DNA from 2 places in the Phocaeicola dorei genome. Region 2 is predicted to be linked to the other one. Evidence: riboswitches for the same ligand, from Rfam matches in the RefSeq annotation. Region 2 holds a riboswitch; the other holds the start of a gene.
The links. Region 2 has a riboswitch for cobalamin ahead of GKD17_RS10765 (cysteine-rich CWC family protein). Riboswitches for the same ligand answer to the same signal wherever they lie in the genome.
Positions count from the first base shown of each region.

Region 1: it holds a riboswitch for cobalamin, as region 2 does, so the genes downstream of both, GKD17_RS01995 (anaerobic ribonucleoside triphosphate reductase) here and GKD17_RS10765 (cysteine-rich CWC family protein) in region 2, are expected to answer to the same signal.

Region 1 covers NZ_CP046176.1:474,200-482,179, forward strand. Annotated here, with positions in the region: gene rseP (RIP metalloprotease RseP) at 1-793, shown strand, start outside; gene nrdG (anaerobic ribonucleoside-triphosphate reductase activating protein) at 1,365-1,823, opposite strand; gene GKD17_RS01995 (anaerobic ribonucleoside triphosphate reductase) at 1,829-4,105, opposite strand; cobalamin riboswitch at 4,136-4,318, opposite strand; gene trhA (PAQR family membrane homeostasis protein TrhA) at 4,400-5,035, opposite strand; gene GKD17_RS02005 (CCA tRNA nucleotidyltransferase) at 5,040-6,542, opposite strand; gene GKD17_RS02010 (hypothetical protein) at 6,560-7,384, shown strand; gene ruvA (Holliday junction branch migration protein RuvA) at 7,470-7,980, opposite strand, start outside.
Region 2 covers NZ_CP046176.1:2,568,393-2,576,372, reverse strand. Annotated here, with positions in the region: gene nrdD (anaerobic ribonucleoside-triphosphate reductase) at 1-801, opposite strand, end outside; cobalamin riboswitch at 932-1,150, opposite strand; cobalamin riboswitch at 1,243-1,448, shown strand; gene GKD17_RS10765 (cysteine-rich CWC family protein) at 1,513-1,764, shown strand; gene accC (acetyl-CoA carboxylase biotin carboxylase subunit) at 1,730-3,241, shown strand; gene GKD17_RS10755 (acyl-CoA carboxylase biotin carboxyl carrier protein subunit) at 3,266-3,781, shown strand; gene GKD17_RS10750 (acyl-CoA carboxylase subunit beta) at 3,784-5,316, shown strand; gene GKD17_RS10745 (putative transporter) at 5,442-7,130, shown strand; gene GKD17_RS10740 (cyclase family protein) at 7,150-7,707, shown strand; gene GKD17_RS10735 (hypothetical protein) at 7,734-7,943, shown strand.

The DNA of each region.
Region 1 (7,980 bases), 2.1 Mb from region 2:
ACGTACAGTGACTGTATCGCGCGATGGAAAGGAAACCGAAGTATATATGCCTGAGATCAGCTTGTTGGATATAGCAAAGGATGATCCGATGTTTGTTACGGCGTTAGTTCCTAATGTTGTTGACTCGGTGATACCGGGCGGTGGCTTGGATAAGGCCGGTATACAGAAGGGAGATAGTTTGATTGCGGTCAACGGTGAAATGTTGAACTCATGGAATGCATTGGTGGAAAAACTAGATAATATGCAGGCTGATGCGGAAACTACCGGAGATAAAGGAGTTGCTATGCAAATGGTTTATTCTCGTGGAGGATTGCGTGATACGGTTACCGTGCATACGGACTCACTGTTTAGAGTGGGGGCAACATTTCTTTCATTGGCCGATTATAAAGAAACTACCCGTGAATATGGATTCTTTGAATCTTTTCCTGCAGGGGTACAATTAGGAGTAAATACATTAAAAGGATATGTGAACGATATGAAATATGTGTTCACCAAAGAAGGAGCCAAGAGTGTAGGTGGTTTTGGAACGATAGGAAGTATTTTTCCGAAAGTATGGGATTGGCATCGTTTTTGGGAAATGACTGCTTTTCTGTCAATCATCCTTGCGTTTATGAATATTCTGCCTATTCCGGCATTGGATGGCGGACATGTATTATTCCTGCTTTATGAAATCATTGCCCGTCGTAAGCCGAGTGACAAATTTATGGAATATGCGCAGATGGTAGGTATGTTTCTATTGTTTGCCTTGCTCATTTGGGCGAACTTTAATGATATCATGCGATTCTTGTTCTAAGTTTGCATGACAGAAAAGGACACGGCATTTTTATAACAATGCCGATAGGCACGGATTTCCGCAAAGATTGAATCAATCATCTTTGCGGAAATCTGCGTTTTTTATATTGTTTTTCTCCCGTGGTGAAAAAAAGACATAAAAAAAGAGCGAAAGTTCTTATCAAACCCGCTCACATCCTGAAGAACCCCCCTCCATAATGGGGTTCTTTTCATCTTTCTCGTCTCAGTTGCGTTATCCTCTCTCTTGTACCTAAAAAAACAGCTCTTTTAATACCTATAAAACTAATTTCCTGAAAACTTTCTTTTTCTAATTACCTTAAATCTTGCTGCTAATACCTTTCTAAATCAATCTTTCTTTACCTAAATCTAATACCTTAAATTAAAATCTTTACCTTAATACTTAATACCTAATTTTGTTCTTTTCTTTATTAACTTAATATTTGGTTTCACAACCACATTGCAAAGGTACGGCTTTTCTTGATATTAGCAAGTAAATAGATGCTGAAAAACATAAAAAAGGGTGAATTCATGATATATATCAAGAAAACACCCTTTTTTTATTTCTTTTAGCGTTATCGCACACGGATGATGCGTTGGTTACTGCTTCCCCTAAATTCCAAGTAAGGAGAGTACAAATCCGGCTCGAATCGTCCGTCTACTATAACATCCACATAATCCAGTACCGGTTTTAACATTTCATCGTTTTGTATTTGTTCAAATGTATATCCTGTATAACACCAGATGTTTTGTCCGGTAGCTTCTTTGATCTGTTTGACTAGAGCCAGGAATTCTTGAGGATGATAAAGTGGATCTCCACCGGAAAAGGTGATTCCGTCCAATAATGGATTAGCATTTATTTCGCAGATAATTTTTTCTATTTTTTCCGGTGTGAGCGGAGTGCCTGCCGATGGGTTCCAGGATTCGGGATTCTGGCAACCGCGACAATGGTGACGGCATCCGGCTAGATAGATAGAATAGCGGATGCCTTCACCGTCGACTATTGTTTCAGGATAGGTAAATAACAAGTTCATGCTGATTATCCATGCTTTACCCGGTCACGCTCTTCGGCACGCTTGGCTGAATTCCAAGTGCTGAGGTCGCCTGTCAAATACCCGGTAATGCGACGCATTCGCATTATATTCTCGCTCTGGCAAACAGGGCACTTGTCGTAAATGACCCCTTTGTAACCGCAAGCCTGACAAGTATCAACAGGATGATTGATGGAACCGTATCCAATGCCTTCGTCATGCATTACTTTTACAATCTTGGCTATGGCTTTTACATTTTTCTGAGCTTCTCCGTCCAGTTCTACGTAAGTGATATGTCCTCCGCGGGTAATGGCGTGGAAAGGAGCTTCCCGTTTTATCTTCTCGGTGATGGTGATGGGCTCTTTTACATCTACGTGGAAAGAGTTTACATAATAGTCATTATCCGTCACGCCGGGAATGATGCCGTATTTGCGGCGGTCCATACGGGTGAATCGTCCGGAAAGTCCTTCGGCAGGCGTGGCAAGTACGGAGAAATTCAACTGATATTTCTGTTTGTATTCGTCTGCCACTTTATTCATTTCCGTAACGGCTTCGAATAATGTATCCCATGCTTTCTGGCTATGTGCGTGACCTTCTCCATAAAGAGCCATCATGGCATTGTGCCCGCCGATAAAGCCTATCCCCAATGTGCCTTGACGCAATACATCCCCCACCTGGTCGTTGGGCGAAAGTTTTCCTCCGCCTTTCCACACATCATTCCCCATCATGAACGGGAACTGGCGTGCCAAGGCTGTACGTTGATACTGGTAGCGTGCATACAATTGTTCGGCGATTAGTTCGGACAAAGCATGTACACTTTCTATGAATATTTCTTTTGCTTTTCTTTCTATGGCCTCTTTTTTGCCTGATTCTTCCAGACTTTCTGCCTTGATGCGTGCTTCGATGGCCAGCCGGGGCATATTCATAGTGGTGAATGACAGGTTGCCACGTCCTAATGAACTTTTTTCACCCGCTACATTTTCGTATACGCGGGTACGGCATCCCATAGTTGCCAGTTCATAGCGGTAACGTTTAGGGTCCTTGATATCCCATTTCTCATTTTTGTTATAAGGAGTATCCAAAAACATAAAATTAGGGAACAAGGCTTTTGCGGTGGTACGGCAAGCTTTCAGAAACAAGTCGAAATTGGGAGCTTGGAATTCCATGTTGCCTTCCAGTGCCGCTTCGAAATTTTCCATGGCTTTCTTATAGTCCTCTTCGGAATAAGATACTCCGTCTTTAACCTTGAATATCTGTATGGGGAAGACTGGTACTTCGCCACGGGTACCCAGGCCTTCGATGGTAGCTTTCAGCAGTTCCTCTATGACCATGCGGCCTTCGGGAGAAGTGTCTGTTCCATAATTGATGGAACTGAATACGACTTGATTTCCCCCTCGCGAATGCATGGTGTTCAGGTTGTGGATGAATCCTTCCATTGCCTGATGTGTATCTTTGCGCGTCATGGCGTATGCTTTCTCTTCAATTTTCTTGAGAGCCTCTGTTCCGGGTTCTTTTCCTTCTACTTCTATATAAAACTCGGTTAAAGTTTTCAGATGTTTGCGAAATGTCTTCCGTACCCCTTCCGCCATAAAGAAGTCGAAGGCGGGGATAGCCTGTCCGCCATGTTGCTCGTTCTGGTTTGTCTGGAATATGATGGTGGCCAGAGTGGCATAACTTTGAATGGACTGTGGAGTACGGATACTTCCGTTTTTAGTGCGGAAGCCGCGTTCGAACAAGTCATCCAGGTCATATTGGATACAAGTGGTAGTCTTGGTGGGATAGTAATCCAAATCATGTATATGTATGTCGCCCAACTGATGCGCTTCGGCATATTTTTTAGGCAACAAATATTTATAGGTATAGTCTTTAGTAACTTCCGAGGCAAAAGTCATCATCTGTCCGGCGGGAGTATGGCTGGACATGTTGGCATTACTCAGGTTGACATCATTTTTGTCGATGGCTACAATGCCGTCCATGATGTGCTTCATTTGCGTTTTACGGTCGCGTTCCGTATTCCGCCATTCGCGATAAATAATGTATTTCTTAGCCACTTCGGGACGTACTTTCATCAGTTCCTTTTCTACCAGATCCTGAATCTCTTCCACACTGATGGTTGGAGATACAAAATTGCTGATAACCCGCATGGTAATTTCAGCAATCAGTTTGTCTTCATTGTCAATTCCGGAGGCATGGAATGCCTTGCCGATTGCATTTTTAATTTTACTGATGGAAAAGTCTTCCCGCTTTCCATCACGCTTAATAATACAAATCTCAGCGTAATTCATTGTTGGAAAAATTAATTGTTAATTTAAAAAACTTGGCTGTCCTTCCAGGCAGGTTTTCTGACTTATCTCTCCCTTAAAACGCCTTCCCGCAAATAGTTTTGTAGTGGCATATTGTTTCAGTTCAACGAGAATTACAGCAGCGGGTACTGTTGCTGATTTTCACGGCATTCCCTCTTAGAAGGGGTTAACTTCACCTTGTCGGACGGCTACAAAGGTATAACATTTTGGGAAACTTTCTGTTTAAAAAATAAATAAAAGTTTTCCAAAACGGATAACTTATTGAAGATGGGAGGGTTATAAAATGTACCACAATGCCATCATATGGCAGATTGTTCCTCCTAATACAAACAGATGGAAAACAGAGTGCATATAGGGCAATTGGGGGAAGGAATAAAAGACAGCTCCGGTGATGTAAGACACTCCTTCGCCGATTAACCAATAAATAAAAACAGGAGGTACATGTTGGCAGAGCGGCTTGAAACCTACAAAAATGCTGCATCCCATGGCTATATAGCAAATTGTTTCCAGGTTGCTATGTTCTTTCAGGTTACAAAAACATAGAATGATCCCGGCGAGGGCGCATAGCCATACGAAACTAAGAATTCCCCATCCCCAATAATCTGCTTCCCGCAAGGCTATCAGCATGATGGGGGAATAGCTTCCTGCGATATGCAGATAAATCGAAGCATGATCGAATTTGCGCAACACTTCGCGGTGAGGAGATGGTTTGCTGGCATGATACCAGGTGGAGCTGATATAGGAAGACAGCATACCGAATAGATAGAGCCACATGCCACCTGTTGCCCACGGATTGCCACTTTTCATGGCAGTAAGCAACAGATAACCGCCGCCGGCGATACCTATCAGGATACCAACACCATGTGACAGGGTATTGGCCCACTCTTCTCCTTTGGTATAGTGTATGGTCAATTTCTTATAAGTTTTTGGGTGTTAATCCCATGCTTTTTGCTTTCTTCAACATGTGTTCTAAAGCAGCATCATGTTCATTAGGGATGATTCCATCCAGTATGGCATCCTTGATAGAACTTTTCAGACTGCCTATTTCACGGCAGGGCTGCAGGTCGAATATCCGCATAATTTCTTCTCCGTCTACCGGAGGTTGGAAATTGCGTATCCAGTCTTTTTCTTCCAGGTCTTTCAGTTTCTGGCGTACCAGTTTGAAGTTATCCAGGAATTTTTGTTTTCGTGCTTCATTTTTTGAAGTGATGTCCGCTTCGCACAGCATCATCAAGTCGTCAATATCATCTCCGGCTTCAAAAAGCAGACGTCGCACGGCGGAATCAGTTACTACATCATCTGCGATAACAATGGGACGCATGTGCAGGCTGACTAACTTTTGGACATATTTCATCTTCTCATTCATGGGCAGTTTCATCTTGCGGAAGAGGTCCGGAATCATTTTCTCACCGATAAAGTTATGATTATGGAAAGTCCATCCTATACGTGGTTCCCAGCGTTTGGTACGTGGCTTGCCTATATCATGCAACAGAGTGGCCCAACGTAGCCATAGGTTGTCGGTATGTTTGGAAATATTGTCCACAACTTCCAAGGTATGGTAGAAGTTATCTTTATGGGCACGGCCGTTCCGGGTTTCCACTCCTTGCAACGCTACCAGTTCAGGAAAAATCAAAGGTAACAGTCCGCAGCGGTCCAGTTCTATAAAGCCTTTGGACGGTATGGGGGCGAGCAAGATCTTGTTCAACTCGTCGGCGATGCGCTCTTTGGAGATAATATGAATGCGTTCCTTGTTACGTGACAGTGCTTCGAAAGTGGTGTCATCAATATAGAAATTCAGTTGTGTGGCAAACCGGACACAACGCATCATGCGGAGCGGATCGTCACTGAAAGTGATGTCCGGGTCCAGCGGCGTACGGATAGTTCTCTCTTTCAAATCGTCCAGTCCATTAAAAGGATCTACCAATTCACCGAAACGTGCTTTGTTCAGGCACACTGCCATGGCATTGATCGTAAAATCGCGCCGGTTTTGGTCGTCCTCCAAGGTGCCGTCCTCTACTACGGGCTTACGGCTGTCATGGCTGTACGACTCTTTACGGGCACCGACAAACTCCACTTCCGTGTCATGGTATTTAACTTGTGCCGTGCCGAAATTCTTAAAAACAGAAACGTGTGCTCCGCGTCCCAGCTTCTTGCCGAGGGCTTGTGCCATTTCAATTCCGCTTCCTACTACTACAACGTCTATATCCTTAGAGGGACGTGCCAAAAATATATCTCGTACATAACCTCCTACAACGTAACATTCCAATCCCAGTTCGTCTGCCGTTTCGGAGATTAACTTGAATATCTTATTATTAAAATGTTCTTTTAGTTCCATATTCATCTTAAAGAGGGGCAAATTTACGATTTTTTGCGCAGGATAAGGAGAAATCACGCAATTAAATTGTATTTTTGCCTGCATATAAAACGATCAAGTACATGAAAAAGATAGGATTAGTAGCATTATTTGCCTTGTTGCTGGCCGGTTGTGATGATGGCGGCGAGAAGAAAGCGCAAGAAAATTTGCGTAAGGCTGAAGCGGCTTTGGAAAAAGAGAACTTTAATGAGGCCAAATTGCAGATAGACAGTATCCGCATCCTTTATCCGAAAGCGTTTGAAGCCAGAAAACAGGGAGTCAAGCTGATGCAGCAGGTGGATTTGAAAGAACAGCAGAAAAGTCTGATTTACCTGGATAGCATGATGGTGGTGAGACAAGCTCAGCTGGATTCCGTCAAAGGTAATTTTGTTCTTGAGAAAGATACTGCATATCAGGAGGTGGGTAACTATTTTTATCCTACCCAGACGGTAGAAAAGAATATAGGCCGTTCATTCTTGCGCGGACAAGTGAACGAGCAGGGGGAAATGTCCCTTACCTCTATTTATTGTGCAGGAGGCACGTTGCATCACACGGCGGTGAAAGTGAGTGTGGGGGATACCTTTGCCGAAACTCCCGCCTCGAAAGACAGCTATGAAACCACTGACTTGGGCCGTGCAATCGAGAAGGCCGATTATAAGATGGGGGAAGACGGCGGCGTTATCGCTTTTATTGTAGCGAACAAAGATAAGAATATTCAACTTCAGTTTATCGGAGACCGTACTTATAAAACGGCTATGCAACCCAATGACCGTAAGGCGATTGCAGAATTAACAGAATTGGCGCGCATCCTGTCCGGCATGGAACAAATCCGTAAAGATAAGAAAGAAGCGAACTTGAAAATAGAGTTTGTAACCCGCAAAATGCAGGAACAGGAGGAAGAGAAGTGATGTGAATCGGAACACAAACAAAGCGGATTTTGAAAAGATTCCCCAAAGTCCGCATTGTCCGTGTCCCTTGTTTCATGTATAGCCCTTACAATCGCTTCAAGGCCAGCTTGATCACTTTCTCTACCGGGGCGGCAGGCTCCTCTTTCAGTATGGCAGCCACTACCTTTTGTGATGCGGCTTGTGCGAATCCCAGCATGGTGAGTGCGGAGATAGCCTCGTCATGAATTTCTGTATTGGCCGGATTGGCAAACATTTCACTGTTCACTGTTTCCACGCCCGAAGTGGCGATCTTGTCCTTTAAGTCCACTATGATGCGTTGGGCAGTTTTCAGGCCGATGCCTTTCACCGTTTTCAATAACTTGTCATTACCGGAACTGATTACTCCGCACAGTTCGGAAGGGGATAAAGCCGACAGAATCATACGTGCCGTGTTGCCGCCGATGCCCGATACGGAAATCAGTAACAAAAATAACTCCCGTTCCTGCTTGGTCGAGAATCCGTAGAGTACGTAGGCGTCTTCCCGGATCGCTTCATAAATATATAATTTCGTATTGCTCTGATTCTGAATGGCCGAATACGTATTCAATGAGATATTG
Region 2 (7,980 bases):
TTGTTTGGTAGATAAATCAACAATCTTATCGGGATACTTATAATATTCCTGCCCATATTCCAAACCAATGAAATAATTCATATACATCAAAAACTCTGGAGTAGCACAGGCACCACTTAACATACTGGATACAATAAAAACCATATTGACAAATCCACCACAAAAAGATTTCAAGTTAGTAGGAGCCGTAGAGTTCCCTCCCACTGCTATCGTACCATTATTCAACCAAGGATACATAGTAATGCTGGCACAATAATTAGCCAGATTAGTTTCATCATTTTTATAAATAAAATGATGATTCAGAAGTTCCAAATAACGATCGGACAATTCCTTTCCATACATGTCTTTCAAACGGTCAGTCAACAGACGACGGTTGAGACGAATAAAATTTGATTTGGGTAACTCTCCTATCAGCGTAGCAATATTCTTATTCTCCACATTGGCATTCGCATCATATTTACTGCCGGTTGCCGGATTGGAAGCGTCACAATAGTCAAGCAAAAACTTCAGTTTATCTCTCACCTCACGATCCTCCAAATGTTTCTGACGATACAGCATATACGCCTTGGCAACACTGTAATAATGTTCAGCCATCAGGGCCACCTCCACCTGATTCTGGATTTCTTCCACATTCATTCCATCACTGACACTAACGCGACTCAATACAGTAGTAATCACATCCTGGGTAGCAAAACTTCCTACTGACAAAAATGCTTTGGCTATTGCATTTTTAATTTTATCAAGAGAGAAAGTTTCTTTTTTACCATCTCTCTTAATAATAAATACCTCTGAATTAATCATACTTATAAATTAAGGTTATACAAAACACACATTATTCAATATAAGTCTTTCACACACGACAATTCATGGAAACCAGTAATAAAAAGGATCAGTATGATTCGTTCTATCGCCTTTCACCCGAAAGCCATGAATGATATAAACAATAACGGCAGGTCTTCTGACTTGTTTCCGTTGTAACGCCTTCCCGGTTTTCACAATAACCAGTGGCTAAGAATGTCACAACACTTCCCCACACTATGGGAGGATAAAACTTACAGCTACGGGGATAGTTCCTGATTTGCACAGGATTCCCTTTTAATTCCGTTTCGCGCCAACGGCTAATCCGGAAACCGATATTACTGACAAAGTTAGGAATTAAATCAATAAAACAACTGGAAAAAGAAAAAAAACTTCAAGCAACACTTTTTTCATCTTTTCCGCTTCGTTTAATTATAAAATCCATTATCTTTGCCCCGAATTGGTTTCGGATAGTCTATCTGCTATTCGGATTAAAAGGGAATCGGGTGCAAATCCCGGACAGTCCCGCTGCTGTGAAGCTCTGCTGGAATCTTGAAAAATACCTTTGCCACTGATGTGACAATCCTCACATCGGGAAGGCTTCAAGATAAGGAGTCAGTCAGAAGACCTGCCATTCATTAAAGGCTGTTTTTACTCGTGGGATTAGGAAAGCAGTACGAAAGAAAATAAGAAAATAAAAAATTTACGGGAGGAATGCCTATGAAAAAGGTATGTCCACGTTGTGGTGCAACATTTGATTGTATGCACAATGATATTTTATCGTGTCATTGCGCAACTGTCCGACTGGATGCTCTGCAACGCACCTATTTAATGGAGAATTATTCCGATTGCCTGTGCCATGACTGCCTGAAAGCCGTCAAGGACAGTTTCTATGCCTGCGAAATTAACCCCCGTTATAATAAGAAGAAAAATGATAAAGAAAGTATTGATTGCAAACAGAGGTGAAATAGCCTTACGTGTAATGCGTTCCTGCCGAGAAATGGGCATACGGACCGTTGCTGTCTTTTCAGAAGCCGACCGCACTTCTCATCATGTGATGTATGCTGACGAGGCCTATCTTATAGGTCCTGCTATAGCCAGGGAAAGCTATTTAAATATAGAAAAAGTAATAGAGACTGCCAAACGATGCAAAGCCGATGCCATTCATCCCGGTTATGGTTTTTTGTCCGAGAATGCTGATTTTGCCCGCCGATGCAAAGAGGAGGGGATCATCTTTATCAGCCCTTCCGCCGAGACGATGGAAGCGATGGGTGACAAGATTGCCGCCCGTAAGCGTATGATTGCCGCAGGCGTTCCCGTGGTCCCCGGTACGGAACAACCGTTGCAAAGTGCCGAAGAGGCGGTACGTATCTGTAATGCAATAGGCTATCCTGTCATGCTGAAGGCTTCTATGGGAGGCGGCGGTAAAGGGATGAGGCTGATACACAGTGAAGACGAAGTGGTGGAGGCATATAACACCGCCCGTTCCGAGTCCATGTCTTCTTTCGGGGATGATACGGTTTATCTGGAAAAATTTGTGGAGGAACCCCATCATATAGAATTTCAAATTCTGGGTGACAATCATGGCAATGTAATCCATCTGTTTGACCGCGAGTGTTCTGTCCAGCGTCGCAACCAGAAGATTGTAGAGGAGAGCCCGTCTCCGTTCCTTACTCCGGAACTCCGCCAGGAGATGGGGGAAAAGGCAGTGGCTGCCGCCAGGGCGGTGAACTATTCGGGAGCCGGAACTATCGAGTTTCTGGTGGACAAGAACCGCGATTTCTATTTTCTGGAGATGAACACCCGTTTGCAGGTGGAGCATCCCATCACCGAAGAAGTGGTGGGCGTGGATCTGGTAAAAGAACAAATCCGTATAGCCAATAACGAGGTGCTGCACCTGAAGCAAGAAGAACTTTTCCAGCGCGGTCATGCCATCGAATGTCGTATCTGTGCGGAAGACACGGAGAACAACTTCATGCCTTCGCCGGGTATCATCAAACAGCTGACGGAGCCTAACGGCATCGGCGTACGCATTGACAGCTACGTTTACGAAGGTTACGAGATTCCCATCTATTACGACCCGATGATAGGCAAGCTGATTGTATGGGCTACGACCCGCCAATATGCCATAGAACGTATGCGCCGGGTACTTTACGAGTACAAGATTACGGGGCTGAAGACCAACCTCAGTTATCTGAAACGCATCATGCATACCCCCGACTTTGTAAAGGGTGAGTATAATACCTTGTTCATAGAGAAGAACTCGCGTATGCTGCTCCGTGGCAACGGTAATAATGAGGAGATTGAGAATATCGCCATGATCGCCTCTTATATTGACTATCTGATGAATCTGGAAGAGAACAAGAGTCCCCAGCTGTCTGATGCCCGTCCCATCAGCCGCTGGCGTGAGTTCGGCTTGCAGAAAGGAGTATTGAGAATCTGATTCTTCATTTAATTAAGCAAAAGTATGGAAATACATATTGGAGACCGCGTAGCCGATGTGACGTTGGTGAGCAAGGAAGGAAACAAGGTACAGTTTATGATTGACGGAAAACCGTATGATGTGGATATCGTTATGGCCGAGAACGGAAGCTGTTCCATCCTGCACGATGGCAATTCCTTCAATGCCGAACTGATCCGTGGGGAGGGTGGAAAGAGTTATGATGTGAATATGTTCTACCGTTCCTATCATGTGGACATAGTGGACACCCAGACCAAGTATCTGCGTATGAAAAAGGGCGGCGAGGAGAGACAGGATGACAAGATTGTAGCTCCCATGCCCGGAAAGGTTGTAAAAATTCCCGTCCGGAAAGGAGACCGTCTGTCATCCGGGGATATTGTGGTAGTGCTGGAGGCCATGAAGATGCAGAGCAACTACAAAGTGACCTCGGACTGCACGGTAAGGGATATCCTGGTCAATGAAGGGGATTCCGTCAATGCTAACCAGGTATTAATAGTATTGGATATAATAAAAGAAGATTGATCATGACAAGAGAAGAAATATACAGCCGGTTTAAAGAGCTGGACAAACGCGCGTCGCTGGGCGGCGGTGTGGACAAGATCGAGAAACAACACGCCCAAGGGAAGATGACCGCTCGCGAGCGTATCGGAATGTTGCTGGACAAAGGTACGTTCAATGAACTGGACAAGCTGGTGAACCACCGTTGTACCAACTTCGGCATGGAGAAGAAGCAGATTGCCGGAGATGGTATGGTCACCGGTTACGGAAAGATAGACGGCCGTCCGGTGTTTGTCTATGCATATGATTTTACCGCACATGGCGGCTCGCTGAGCGAGACCAATGCTGCCAAAATCGTGAAGGTGCAACAACTGGCTTTGAAGACGGGAGCTCCCGTTATCGCTTTGAACGATTCGGGAGGCGCACGCATCCAAGAAGGGGTGAACAGCCTTGCCGGATATGCCTCTATTTTCTATCAGAACACTATCGCCTCAGGTGTTATCCCGCAGATTTCCGCCATCTTGGGTCCTTGTGCCGGAGGAGCCTGCTACTCACCAGCACTAACCGATTTTATCTTTATGGTAAAAGAGAAGAGCCACATGTTCATCACCGGCCCGGATGTGGTGAAGACTGTGACTAACGAGGAGGTGGGCAAGGAAGAACTGGGCGGTGCCTATACCCACAGCAGCAAAAGCGGTGTGACCCATTTTATGTGCGACAATGAGGAGGAAACGCTGATGAGTATCCGTGAATTGCTGAGTTTCCTGCCTTCCAACAATATGGAGGATGCGCCGTTGGTTCCCTGCAACGATGACATCCATCGTCAGGTGGAGGCGTTGCAGACTGTCATTCCCGAAGATCCGAATATGCCTTATGATATAAAGGATATCATCGAACCGGTGCTGGATAACCAGTATTTCTTCGAGGTGATGCCTCACTTTGCTAAAAATGTGGTGGTGGGGTTCGGTCGCCTGGGAGGTCGTTCCGTAGGTATTGTTGCCAATCAGCCCGCCTGGCTGGCCGGCGTCCTTGACATTGACGCCAGTGACAAGGCTGCCCGTTTTATCCGTTTCTGCGACTGCTTTAACATTCCTCTGATCACTTTCGAGGATGTTCCCGGCTTCCTGCCCGGAACAATACAGGAACACAACGGCATCATCCGCCACGGTGCGAAGATAGTTTATGCATACGCCGAAGCTACAGTGCCCAAGGTAACTTTAATTACCCGTAAAGCTTACGGAGGTGCCTACATTGTCATGTCCAGCAAACCGACGGGAGCCGATGTGAACCTGGCTTATCCACAGGCGGAAATAGCCGTTATGGGAGCTGCGGGAGCTGTAAATATCCTCTATCGGAAATCCACTCCTGAAGAAAAACAAGAAATAATCAAAGATTACGAAGATAAATTCTCTAACCCTTATTGTGCGGCAGAACGCGGCTTGATTGATGAAGTGATTATGCCCCGTGACACCCGCTATAAACTCATTCAGGCTTTGGAAATGTGTCACAACAAAAACCAAAGCAATCCGCCTAAAAAGCACGGCAATATGCCGTTGTAATTGTTCAATGTGTGTGTATCCCCGCAGAAGTGATTTTTCCGGGGATACTTTTACCAACCCATATGATGGGAAATTTTAAATATAAAATGATGACTTAGTTAAAAATAAATATATTTCTTAATACTATGGAACTTCTTAAAAACCTCTTTGAAGGATATCCCAATCTTTGGGGCGGAGGTGTAGCACACTCCGTACTCATTCTGTCACTAGTTATCGCCTTTGGAATTATGCTGGGTAAAATAAAAATATCCGGCATCTCACTTGGTGTCACATGGATTCTTTTTGTCGGTATCGTATTCGGCCATTTCAATCTGAATCTGGATGAACACCTGCTACATTTTCTAAAAGAATTCGGTCTTATTTTGTTCGTCTATTCCATTGGTTTGCAGGTGGGTCCCGGTTTCTTCTCAGCCTTTAAGAAAGGAGGATTTACGCTGAACATGTTGGCTATGGGGGCTATTTTTATCAGTGTAGTCATTACTATCATTTTACATTTTACTACCGGAACTCCCATAACCACCATGGTCGGCATTCTCTCTGGTGCTGTTACCAATACTCCCGGCCTTGGTGCCGCCCAACAGGCAAATAGTGATTTAAATGGCATAGATGCACCGGAGATTGCGATGGGATATGCTGTTGCCTATCCCTTGGGGGTGGTTGGTGCCATTCTCTCATTGCTTGCACTGAAATACATTCTTAATATCAAAACATCACAAGAAGAAGCTGATGCCGAAAAAGGATTGGGACATTTACAGGAACTGACCGTACGCCCCGTTACATTAGAGATAAAAAATGAAGCAATACATGGGAAGACCATTAAGGAAATACGTCCTTTGGTAAACCGCAACTTCGTCATTTCGCGCATACGCCATCATGACGGACAACAGGAAGTGGAACTAGTAAATTCAGAAACGATATTACATATTGATGACAAGATTCTGGTTATCTCGAACCCTATTGACATTGAAGCGATTACAGTATTTTTTGGCAAACAGGTAGAAATGGAATGGGAACAGTTAAACAAGAAACTTATCTCACGCCGCATTTTGATAACAAAGCCTGAGTTAAATGGAAAAATGCTCTCACAACTTAAGATACGAAATAACTTCGGTGCGAGCATCACCCGTATCAACCGTTCAGGAGTAGACTTGGTAGCCTCCCCACATTTACAGTTGCAAATGGGCGACCGTGTAACTATAGTTGGTAGTGAACTTGCTGTCACTCATGCCGAAAAGGTTTTAGGAAACTCCATGAAGAGACTGAATCATCCCAATCTTATCCCCATTTTTTTCGGCATCGCATTAGGATGTATCTTGGGAAGTATTCCATTTATGTTTCCAGGTATTCCACAACCAGTAAAACTTGGTCTAGCAGGTGGACCGCTTATTGTATCCATTCTTATCAGTCGTTTCGGTCCTCAATATAAAATGATTACATACACCACGATGAGTGCTAACTTGATGATAAGAGAAATCGGGATTTCCTTATTCCTAGCTTGTGTAGGGTTGGGAGCCGGGAAAGATTTTATAGAGACAATTGTAAATGAAGGTGGATATATTTGGATTATGTATGGAGCTATTATTACGACCGTACCATTAATCATAACGGGGCTCATTGGGCGTTATGCCTGTAAATTAAACTATTATACCCTTATTGGTGTATTATCAGGAGCAAATACTAATCCGCCTGCCCTCGCCTATTCCAATGATCTGACTTCATGTGACGCTCCGGCCGTGGGATATGCCACCGTATATCCGCTTGCTATGTTCCTACGCGTACTTACGGCTCAATTATTGATACTCTCATTAGGTTAAACTTTAAAATTCTTTAAATATGTACCAACAAGAAACGATTACCAAAGAACTACATTTACAGTTAAGTGATGAAGATTTGGCACAGTTCGAACTTGATGCCAAAGAAACGGAACGCCTCGGACACATCGGCACCCACATGGATTGCTATATGGAAGCTCCCCGCTATAAAGAATATGTAACAGATGCCGTCGTGGTAGATTGTCGGAACGGACTACCAGCCGACGAATACTTTAATAACTTGGACATAGAAGGTAAAGCATTGGTTTTATATACCGGCAATATGGCAACCAACGACTATGCAACCAAAGACTTCTTTATGTTTGACATGAAGCTTAATTGGGACTCTCTGGCTGCATTACTTTATAACCATCCAAAGTTTATTCTTATTGACTCACATGGGTTAGGCATGTTTTCACAACACCGGTTATTCGATATGGAATGTGAGAAAAACGGTTGTTTTCTTATTATGTGCCTGATGCTTGAAGGAGAAGAAATATTGAATATAAAAAAATTAAAGATTGAAATTGACAAGGAAATGCCTTCCACTGGAAAGCCATGTCGTGTCTATGGATTCTAAAAAAAGAAAAACATAACTTCATTTAAATGGATAAGACAGCCGAAATTTTGATAGATGTCAGTGGATTTATTTCTGAATATTCCGCTCACACGATGGGATGTGGTGTACATACTTCACGAGTGATACGCAGTGCCAATCGCATTGGGGAATCATTCGGTTATATGGTAAAAATCAGTGTCATTCAGAAAAAGAAAAAACGAGATCGAAAAGCAAGTATATCAATTGGTTACTCATAACAATAGTAGCTGTGCTGCTTGGAAGCATGGTAGTAGA